Linked DNA regions of Glaciimonas sp. CA11.2. The protein of the gene in region 2 interacts with the protein of the main gene of each other region in a pairwise test. Links are inferred from orthologs where the notes say so. Each region holds a gene or a part of one and is shown on either strand. Other genes may lie near its edges.

Evidence for each region. Proteins that work in one complex are often made in the same cells at the same time.
Region 1: the proteins of RGU75_RS04220 (region 2) and lpdA interact in binary tests that used the Escherichia coli proteins (3 or more experiments, as listed by UniProt). The link is inferred for Glaciimonas sp. CA11.2 from one-to-one orthologs.

What each region holds. Positions count from the first base shown.
Region 1 is NZ_JAVIWL010000001.1:465,650-470,614, reverse strand. What follows is about bases 981-3,840. They hold lpdA (dihydrolipoyl dehydrogenase), read left to right. Parts: upstream 981-1,434; coding sequence 1,435-3,246; downstream 3,247-3,840. Other genes in these bases: RGU75_RS01980 (ABC transporter ATP-binding protein), read right to left, coding at 3,347-3,840; RGU75_RS01990 (MFS transporter), read left to right, coding at 981-1,177. In the rest of the region: aceF (dihydrolipoyllysine-residue acetyltransferase), read left to right, coding at 1-409; more of RGU75_RS01990, read left to right, coding at 608-980; more of RGU75_RS01980, read right to left, coding at 3,841-4,060; RGU75_RS01975 (ABC transporter ATP-binding protein), read right to left, coding at 4,057-4,818; RGU75_RS01970 (branched-chain amino acid ABC transporter permease), read right to left, coding at 4,818-4,965. UniProt on the Escherichia coli protein: Lipoamide dehydrogenase is a component of the glycine cleavage system as well as of the alpha-ketoacid dehydrogenase complexes.
Region 2 is NZ_JAVIWL010000001.1:988,637-993,778, reverse strand. The notes cover bases 617-3,653. They hold RGU75_RS04220 (UvrD-helicase domain-containing protein), read left to right. Parts: upstream 617-1,012; coding sequence 1,013-3,295; downstream 3,296-3,653. Other genes in these bases: RGU75_RS04215 (BPSS1780 family membrane protein), read right to left, coding at 3,359-3,653; RGU75_RS04225 (MFS transporter), read right to left, coding at 617-721. Also shown: more of RGU75_RS04225, read right to left, coding at 1-616; more of RGU75_RS04215, read right to left, coding at 3,654-4,129; RGU75_RS04210 (homoserine kinase), read right to left, coding at 4,135-5,091. UniProt on the Escherichia coli protein: A helicase with DNA-dependent ATPase activity. Unwinds DNA duplexes with 3'-5' polarity. Translocates on single-stranded DNA with 3'-5' polarity. Initiates unwinding more efficiently from a nicked substrate than double-stranded DNA.

The DNA of each region.
Region 1 (4,965 bases), 520 kb from region 2 along the record:
CATCGGTTTTGCCGCTGACACGCCGAATGGTCTGGTTGTGCCGGTTATCAAAAATGCCGATCAAAAAGGTATCGCACAAATCGCGCAGGAAATGGGCGATCTGTCGGCGCTGGCCCGTGATGGCAAATTAAAAGGCCCCGATATGCAAGGTGCCAGCTTCACCATCTCTTCATTGGGTGGTATCGGCGGCACAGCATTTACGCCGATCATCAACGCCCCTGAAGTGGCGATTCTTGGTCTATCCAAGGCGGCCATCAAGCCGGTCTGGGATGGTAAACAATTTGTGCCGCGTCTGATGATGCCTATGTCGCTGTCTTACGATCATCGTGTCGTTGACGGTGCGATGGGTGCACGGTTTAGCGTGTATCTAGGCGAAGTGTTGGCAGATATGCGTAAAACATTGCTGTAAAGTGCAGTCGAATTTTGGCGCATTGAAGGTATGTTTCAGGCATTTACTGTGCTGGGATTGGGGTTTTTTAGGACGATGTAAAAGCGGGGTGAGGAGCGGAGACGTTTCCTCATCGTCCGGTCACCTGCGGTCTAATAGTGCGGGCTGGTATTTGTTACTAAACGTTCATCCTGCGCGTTGATATGTCGGAGAATAGTCATGACTACCTGTGTTGTGGTTAAAAAAAATAACCAGATCGCGATTGCGTCGGATTCGCTCGTTACCTTCGGCGATACCCGCTTGTCACATGCCTATGAAGCCAACAATAAGATTTTTCAGGTCGGCAGTTCCTTTATCACTTTGGCCGGTACTGCGGCCCATTTTCCAGTGATGCGAAAGCTGATGCTAGGGATGGGCGACGGATGCAAGCTGGATACCAGAGAAGATATTTTTGAAACGTTTTCCAGCATCCATACGATTCTTAAAGATCAGTATTTTTTAAATACCAAAGAAGACGACGACGATCCGTATGAGTCATCGCAAATCACCGCGCTGGTCGCTAATCCTCATGGGATTTTCGGCATCTATTCGTATCGTGAAGTGTTTAGTTTTGAACGTTTCTGGGGTATCGGCAGCGGGCGAAATTTTGCGCTCGGCGGAATGTATGCAGTCTATGATCAGGATCTCAGCGCTCACCAAATTGCCGAGATTGGCGTACAGGCTGGCGTTGAGTTCGATAAAAGTTCAGCCGCTCCGTTGAGAATTCATAGTTTTTTGATGATGCCATAGCGGTCTTGAAAAAGCTTCTACGGCGTGTCTTTTAAAAAATGCAAGATGCTGGATCAATATGCGGGACTCAAGAAAAATGGGCGGATAAATGATGTTTGTTATCCGCTGAGGCCGCCCGATGATGTCACGAAAATAGCATAAGGCGTCACGTTGCGGGTTATGGCAACGGACCAATAGTAGCGAACATGCTCGGCTATAAAAGCAGCGGAGCGACACCACCCAATCCCTATGTGGGAAGATAAAACGGAGCAAACCCTATGAGTATGGTCGAAGTCAAGGTCCCGGATATCGGCGACTTCAAGGAAGTCGAAATCATTGAATTATTGGTCAAAGTCGGCGACACCGTTAAAGTTGATCAGTCGCTGATTACGGTTGAGTCGGACAAGGCCAGTATGGAAATTCCATCGAGCCACGCCGGTGTCGTCAAGGAGATCAAAGTTAAGGTCGGCGAAAAAATTGCCGAAGGTTCGGTCATTTTGAGCGTAGAAGCAAGTGGCGCAGGTGCTGAACCAGCCTCGGCTGCATCTGCTGCAGCGCCGGCTGCCGCAGCGCCGGCTGCCGCAGCAACGGCTGCCACAGCAACGGCTGCCACAGCATCTCCTACTAATGCGCCTGCGGCTGCTAGCTTCTCCGGTAATGCTGATATTGCATGCGATACCGTGGTGTTGGGTGCTGGGCCTGGTGGTTATACAGCAGCTTTTCGCGCTGCCGATCTTGGTCAAAAAGTCGTGCTGATTGAGCGCTATGCTGATCTTGGCGGTGTTTGCCTGAACGTCGGTTGTATTCCGTCAAAGGCTTTGCTGCATGCTGCCAAGGTGATTACTGAAGCAGAAGAAATGGCGCATTTTGGCGTCAAGATGTCAGCTCCTGAGATCGATATCGATGCATTGCGCGGCTGGAAAGAAAGTATCATTAAAAAACTGACGGGCGGTCTTAGCGGTTTGTCCAAAGCACGCAAAGTCCAGGTTGTTACGGGTAAGGGCGAGTTCAGTTCAGCCAATACCATCGTTGTGCAAACGGCGGAAGGTCCAAAAGTTGTCGCATTTAAAAGTGCAATCATTGCAGCGGGATCATCGGTTGCCAAAATTCCTGGTTTTCCTTACGATGATCCACGACTGATCGACTCGACCGGTGCGCTTCAACTAAGTCAAATTCCGAAGACATTGCTGGTCATTGGTGGCGGTATTATCGGGTTGGAAATGGCCTGTGTATACGATGCGCTAGGTTCCAAAGTGACGGTCGTTGAGTTTGCTGACGGTTTGATTCCTGCCGCTGATCGCGACCTCGTGAAACCGTTGCAAAAGCGTATCGAAAAACGCTATGAAGCGATTTACCTAAAAACCAAAGTCACCAAACTGGAAGCGTTGCCAGAAGGTTTACGCGCTACGTTTGAAGGCGCTGACGGCAACGCCAGCGCGCCACCTGAGCCACAATTGTTTGACATGGTGCTGGTGGCAGTCGGCCGTCGTCCTAACGGCAGAGAAATTGCCGCCGAAAAAGCGGGCGTTATTGTCACTGACCGTGGTTATATTCCTGCAGACAAGCAACAACGTACCAACGTTGCCCATATCTTTGCAATCGGCGATGTGTGTGGCGAACCTATGCTGGCACATAAAGCGACCAACGAAGCGAAAGTGGCGGCCGAAGTCATTGGCGGCCATAAAGTCGCATTTGACGCTATGACAATTCCATCGGTCGCCTACACCGATCCAGAAATTGCATGGATGGGGTTGACGGAAACAGAGGCCAAAGCCAAAGGCATTCCGTTCGAAAAAGCCAATTTCCCATGGGCAGCAAGCGGCCGCGCATTGGCGATGGGGCGTGATGATGGGATGACTAAATTGTTATGGGACCCAAAAACGAAACGCATTATTGGCGCCGGGATTGTTGGCGTGAATGCTGGTGAATTATTGGCCGAGACGGTGCTGGCAATGGAAATGGGAGCCGATCTGGAAGATCTGGCACTGACGATTCATGCGCATCCGACTTTATCTGAGACGCCGATGTTTGCTGCTGAGATGGGTCTGGGTACGATTACGGATTTGTTTATTCCGCCAAAGAAGAAGTAATTAGCTGGTTTGGTTGAGTTTGGTTGAACATGGCGTGACATCTTATCGAAGGATAAGGTGTCACGTTTTGCATTGGGCGAGCGGTTTTGGTCATTGACGGTCAGCCGCCTAAATACGCTTCTAGTACCTTCGGGTTGTTCAGCAAGTTGACGCCGCTATCGGCCAATACAATCTGTCCGGTTTCCAGCACGTAACCACGTTGCGCAATGCGTAGCGCTTGCCGCACGTTTTGTTCCACCAACAGGATGGTGAGGCCGGTGCGGTTGATTTCCTTAACGATGCGGAAAATTTCTTGAATCATCAGCGGTGCTAGTCCCATCGATGGTTCGTCCAGTAGCAGCACGCGGGGCTTTGCCATCAATGCGCGGCCAATGGCCAGCATTTGCTGTTCACCGCCGGAGAGATTGCCAGCGAGACCTTCTTTGCGTTTTTGCAGGACAGGGAATAGGGAATAAATCCATTCCAGATCTGTCGCAACCTGCGTCTTGTCGTTGCGGGTGTAGGCACCTAAAGCCAAGTTTTCTGCGATGGTGAGCGTGGTTAAAATGGCGCGGCCTTCTGCCACTTGCACCACGCCACTTTGGACGATCTTGTGAGGAGATAGTCGAGTAAGGTCGCGGTCTTCCAGTAATACCTGTCCCCGCGTTGGTTTTAACAAGCCCGATATCGCTAATAGGGCAGTGCTTTTTCCAGCGCCGTTTGCACCGACCAGGGCCGTAATCTCACCCTCATTGAGGGTGAGATTAATCCCTTTTACAGCTTCGATATGACCGTAAGAAACCGCCAGGTCCCGAACACTTAAGATTGGCTTCATTCTGCTTCTTCCTTGCCCAGATAAGCCTCAATGACTTCCTGGTTATTCTTGATCTGATCCGGTGTGCCTTCGGCGATGATGCGGCCGAAATTGAGAACCGCTATTCGGTCGCACAAGCCCATCACAAAACGCATGTCATGCTCGATCATGAAGATACTGAAACCGCGTTCCTTGATGTTCAGAATCTCTCGCATCAGTTCCGTTTTTTCGGAGGGATTCATGCCAGCGACCGGTTCATCAAGCAATAATAATTTTGGCTTGGTGGCGAGCGCACGGGCGAATTCCAGCTTGCGTTGCTCGCCGTATGACAAGCTATCTGCCAGCAATTGCGCTTTGTGATCGAGGCGCACCCAAGACAATAATTCCAGCGCTCTTTCACGTGCTTTTGCTTCAGTTTTGCGATAGCCAGGCAGATTTAATAGCAAACCGGCGAAGCCGTAATCCATATGATCATGCATGCCGACGACGACGTTTTCCAGCAGCGTCATTTCCTTGAACACGCGGATATTCTGAAAGGTGCGGGCGATGCCCCGTTCAGTGATTTTATGCGGTGCTACTTTACCGATATCCTGACCATCAAATGCGATGTCACCACCGGAAGCACGCAATAGACCGGTGATTAAATTGAAAACGGTGGTTTTTCCTGCGCCATTGGGGCCAATTAAACCGAAAATGCCGCCTTGCGGAACGTTCAAATTAACGTCTTGTAAAACTTGCAAACCGCCAAAGTTTTTGCTGATATTGTTGAGTTGAAGCATCAGCTCACCTTTCCTGTCGGCTGGGTTTTTTTATCCGGTTTAGAGAATAAGTGACGCATCCGGCGTGGATCCCAAATGCCTTTTGGTAGATACAAAATCACCAACACTAGAATGACGCCATTGGCCGCTAATCGGAAGTCCTTAAAG
Region 2 (5,142 bases):
CGACTGACCCAAGGGCCAGCCCGAGACCATGCGGCAACACGCGGCGCAACACGTTTCTAAACGGAAGGTGATCACCTTTAATCACTGCGGTGGCTTGTTTGCGCCGGGCTAGATAGTAACCAAGCCCGCCCAGCCCGATAATGGCAACGCCGACCCATGCCAAACCCCATGCGTGAACGATCACGACGCCCAATGGCGCTCCCACTGCAAGTGCGCCGTAGGTAGCAATGCCGTTCCACGAAATCATGCGTGCGGTATGTTGAGATCCAACGCGACCAATGCCCCAGGCAATGGCCCCGGTACCAACCAGACTTTCCGAGTAACCGAGCACTAACCTGCTAAGCATCAATATAACCAAGCTGAGCCATGGGATGGATGGCAATAATGCCGCGACAATTAATATTGCTCCACTTGCCGTACATCCAATTAAGCCATACAACACCGATGTTTTGGGACCGACTGAATCAGCAATGCGGCCAGCGCGCGGGCGGCTTAGCATGGTGGCCAGATATTGAATACTGATGGCGAGGCCAGCTAGCACCGAACTGTAGCCTAAATCTACATGGACGTAGCCAGGCAATACCGCCAATGGCAGGCCAATTGACAGGTAGCAAATAAAAGTAAAAAAAGAAGTGGCGATAATATGGAAGCTAACGGCACCCTCTGAAAGGGGCTGCGCGTCTAGCTTTGACGCTTGCTGTAAATCAGGCGCAGGCGACATGCCAGGTTCGGAAGTGGACGGCTTACCGCGGTTGAAGCGGGCTGGTTCGGACATGGTAGTTAACGTAGAAAGATGAGGAAGCGAGAGTAATCGACAAAAAGCGGTGTAACCAGGATGTAACCTAAGAGGTCAACGCAGACAGGATTTTTGCTTTGCTGCAACGCAGTATTTTACTCTTTGGAGTGAATTATTGCTTGCCGTGTGCCGATGTTATAGCGTATACCCTTCCTAACAGTCTCGGCACTCTCGTGGAACGCGCTTCTTTTATAGCCGCGCAGTTATAATGATGGGATGCAAAATCTTCTTCAGAATCTCAATCCCGAACAACTCGCCGCAGTCACTTTGCCCGCTCAACCAGCCTTGATTCTCGCCGGTGCCGGATCCGGTAAGACGCGCGTACTGATCACCCGCATTGCGTGGCTTATTCAAACCGGACAAGTTTCACCGTCAGGCGTACTAGCCGTCACCTTTACCAATAAGGCGGCCAAAGAAATGATGATGCGATTATCAGCGATGTTGCCGATTAATACACGCGGGATGTGGATAGGGACGTTCCACGGCCTCTGCAACCGCCTGCTACGTGCGCATCACAAGGATGCCGCGCTGACGCCGACGTTTCAGATTCTTGATTCGCAAGATCAGTTATCGGCGATCAAACGGTTGCTTAAATCATTGAGCATCGATGATGAGAAGTATCCGCCGCGTAACTTGATGTACTTTATCAATGGTGCAAAAGATCAGGGTTTGCGTGCGCACGATGTCGAAGCTAACGATGACTACAATCGCAAATTTGTCGAGTTATACGCCCTTTATGATCAGCAATGCCAGCGCGAAGGGGTCGTTGATTTTGCCGAACTATTATTGCGCACCTATGAATTGATGGTCAGAAATCAGCCTTTGCGTGAGCATTATCAAGCCCGTTTTAAACATATTTTGGTGGACGAATTTCAAGATACCAACGATCTTCAATATAAATGGTTAAAGTTGATGGCAGGGCAAGGCGGCGCGGTGTTTGCCGTTGGCGATGACGATCAAAGTATTTATGCATTTCGCGGCGCGAATGTCGGCAACATGAGTACCTTTCAGCGTGAATTTCAGGTCGAAAATTTGATCAAGCTGGAGCAAAACTATCGCTCGCAAGGTCATATTCTAGACTCTGCCAATACGCTAATCGCTAATAATAGCAAGCGTCTGGGTAAAAACTTGCGTACCGATGCTGGGCACGGCGAGCCGGTGAGAATTTACGAGTCAACCAGTGATTTACTCGAAGCCCAGTGGATTATCGAGGAAGCCAAGAGCCTGATCAATGAGGGTGCAACGCGTAGCGAAATAGCGATCCTGTATCGTTCAAACGCGCAATCGCGGGTGATTGAGCATGCGTTATTTTCAGCTGGCATTCCGTATCGGGTGTATGGCGGTCAACGCTATTTTGAGCGTGCAGAAGTCAAGCATGCAATCGCGTATTTGCAACTGATGGACAATCCCCATAACGATTCAGCATTTTTGCGCGTCGTGAATTTTCCAACACGCGGTATTGGCGCGCGTTCTCTCGAACACCTACAGGATGCCGCACGTCAGCAAGGTATTTCGCTGTATGCAGCGGTACCGTACGTGGCGGGAAAGGCCGGCACCTCTCTCGGCGCATTTCTCAAGTTAATTGAAGGTGCACGCTTTGAAACGCAGCATTTGCCGTTGCCAGAAATGGTGCAGATTATGCTCGGCATGAGTGGGCTAATAACGCATTACGGTACCGAGCGCGAGGGCGCCGACCGCATCGAAAATCTGGAGCAATTGGTCAACGCTGCGACCTTATTCGTCTCAGAAGAAGGATTTGGAGTAGAAGCGCCGGCATTGCTCGGCCCGCAAGCCGATGTGTTGGCAGCGGCCTCTATTACGACCGCGGATGGGATTGAAATTATTGATGCGGACGCACGGCTGTCGTTCATCATGTCGCCGTTGTCAGCATTTTTGTCACATGCCTCGTTAGAGGCGGGAGATAATCAGGCTAAAACCGGGCAAGACGCCTTGCAGCTAATGACGGTGCATTCATCCAAAGGTCTGGAGTTTGAAGCGGTATTTATTACAGGGCTGGAAGAGGGATTGTTTCCCCATGAGAATTCCCAAAAAGAAGACTCTGGCGTGGAAGAAGAGCGGCGTCTGATGTATGTCGCTATCACGCGTGCTAAAAAGCGCCTTTACATGAGTTTCTCGCAGACGCGAATGCTGCACGGGCAGACGCGTTATAACCTGCGGTCACGATTCTTCGATGAGTTGCCTGAAGACTCGCTCAAGTGGTTGTCACCCAAAATACAACCACAGCAACAAAGCTGGTTTGCGCACCCGAAAGCGGCATGGGTTGATGAGCCCCAATATGGCGCCAATGCCATTGCAAACAAAATCACGAAACAGGATGTGGGTTGGCGCATTGGGGAAAATGTCGCCCATCAAAAATTCGGTGAAGGCGTGATTGTCAATATCGAAGGTGGTGGTGGAAACGCCCGCGCGCAAATTAACTTTGGCAAGCATGGAATGAAATTGCTGGACTTAACGATCGCCAAGCTGGATAAGGTGTAGGCATCAGATCTCTTATAATTCACTTCTCCGGGGAGACCGGGGAAGTGAACAAGCTACAAGAGTTTACTTTTCAGAGGGTTCCGGCTCGCCAAATACCTGCTTGTAGGTGGGATAAAACGAGCAATACATGACGACTGTTAGCAGGATCGACAGTGGCAACAGCACCATAAGCGTAATCGATGCATTACCTACTAACAGCGCGACGATCACGCTGATAATGGCAGGGAACAATACGCCGAAAACGACCCATGAAAGTCCGTACACCATAAACGCTTTTGTCTCACGCTGAACCGCGAAAAAGCTATAAAAAATCGCCTTGAATACGCTCATTTTTTGCCACGCAATAAGAGGAGCCGCGTACCAGAATCCCATGGCAAAGGGCACGTACACGGCGGCAGAGAACATCATGGCTAATGTCATATTCGATTCTTGCGCCGTTTTGGCATCAAGTGGAATCTGTCCGGTCATAGCTTCCCAGAAAACGCCGCCATCAATCAATGCCGAGGCGCCAATGGCGATCATTGCGGCGAGTAAGTATAAGCACCCAAGTAGTAACAGATTTTTCACTGCAGGCGAACGAAATCCCGTCAGCAGTAAATTTGGGAAAACGCGTTTGTCGTTCTCAATTTGCACACAGGCCTGCATGAACGCCATTGAAAATACAGGTATCAGTATCAGCGGTAGCAGTTGACCCAATACAGGTACGATACCGACAGCCAGCATCAGGAACATATAGGCAAGGAAAAGAGTCGAGATTTCAGCTGGTTGTTTGCGGAATAACGCAAAGCCACTTTTTACCCAGATCCAACCAGTTTTTGCAGGTAATTTTTCCATTATATTCAGAGCAGGGCCGGAGCCGGGTGAGCGATGCGTTGTCGCAAGATCCGTTCAAAATGCGCCGGATCATGCGGCGTCAGCATTTCTGCTGCGCGAGGTAAGTAAAAGTCATAAAGACGAGATAGCCAGAAGCGCAATGCGGCGGCGCGTAACATGGGTTGCCAGGCGGTTTGATCATCACTACTAAACGCTTGCACTGAGCGGTAGCCGTCCAGCATTGCCGCTACGCGCACCTCGTCAAGTTCTCCTGTATCGACGTCGATACACCAATCGTTAACGGTGACGGCAAGATCGAATAGCCAAGTATCGCATCCAGCAAAATAAAAGTCGAAAAAGCCCGATAATTTATCGCCGTCAAACATCACATTATTGCGGAAAAGATCGGCATGCACGGGCCCTTTGGACAGGCTTTGATAAGTGGCAGTTACCGCAAAATCCTCCTGAAACTTAATTTCGGAACCGAGCAGCTGTTTAATCTCTGCAGGCAAAAATGGCAGCACGGCAGGTGCTGTGTCCCGCCACCATGCGAGTCCACGCAAGTTAGGCTGATAAATCGGAAAATCTTGTGCCGCCAGATGCATTTTTGCCAGCATGACCCCGACTTCGCGGCAATGCACAGGACCCGGCGACATTTCGGATTCGCCACGCAGTTTGCTAACGATCGCAGCGGGTTTGCCGTGTAGTGCATTAATAAGCGCGCCATGCTGATTGGCTATGGGAGCAGGCACCGCCACGCCACGCTGCGCCAGGTGACGCATAAGTTCAAGGTAAAAAGGCAATTGTTCGAACGTCAGTTTTTCAAAAACTGTCAGCACGTATTCGCCGGCCTCGGTATTGATGAAAAAATTACTATTTTCGATACCGGACGAAATACCTTTGATCGCCAGTGCTTTGCCTAAGGGAAATTGTGAAAGCCATTGGCTAAGGTCATCGAGGCTGACCGGGGTAAATACTGCCATGAGAAAAATTTAAAAAAAGAGATTTCGGAAAAAGTCGAAAGGTCACGCTAT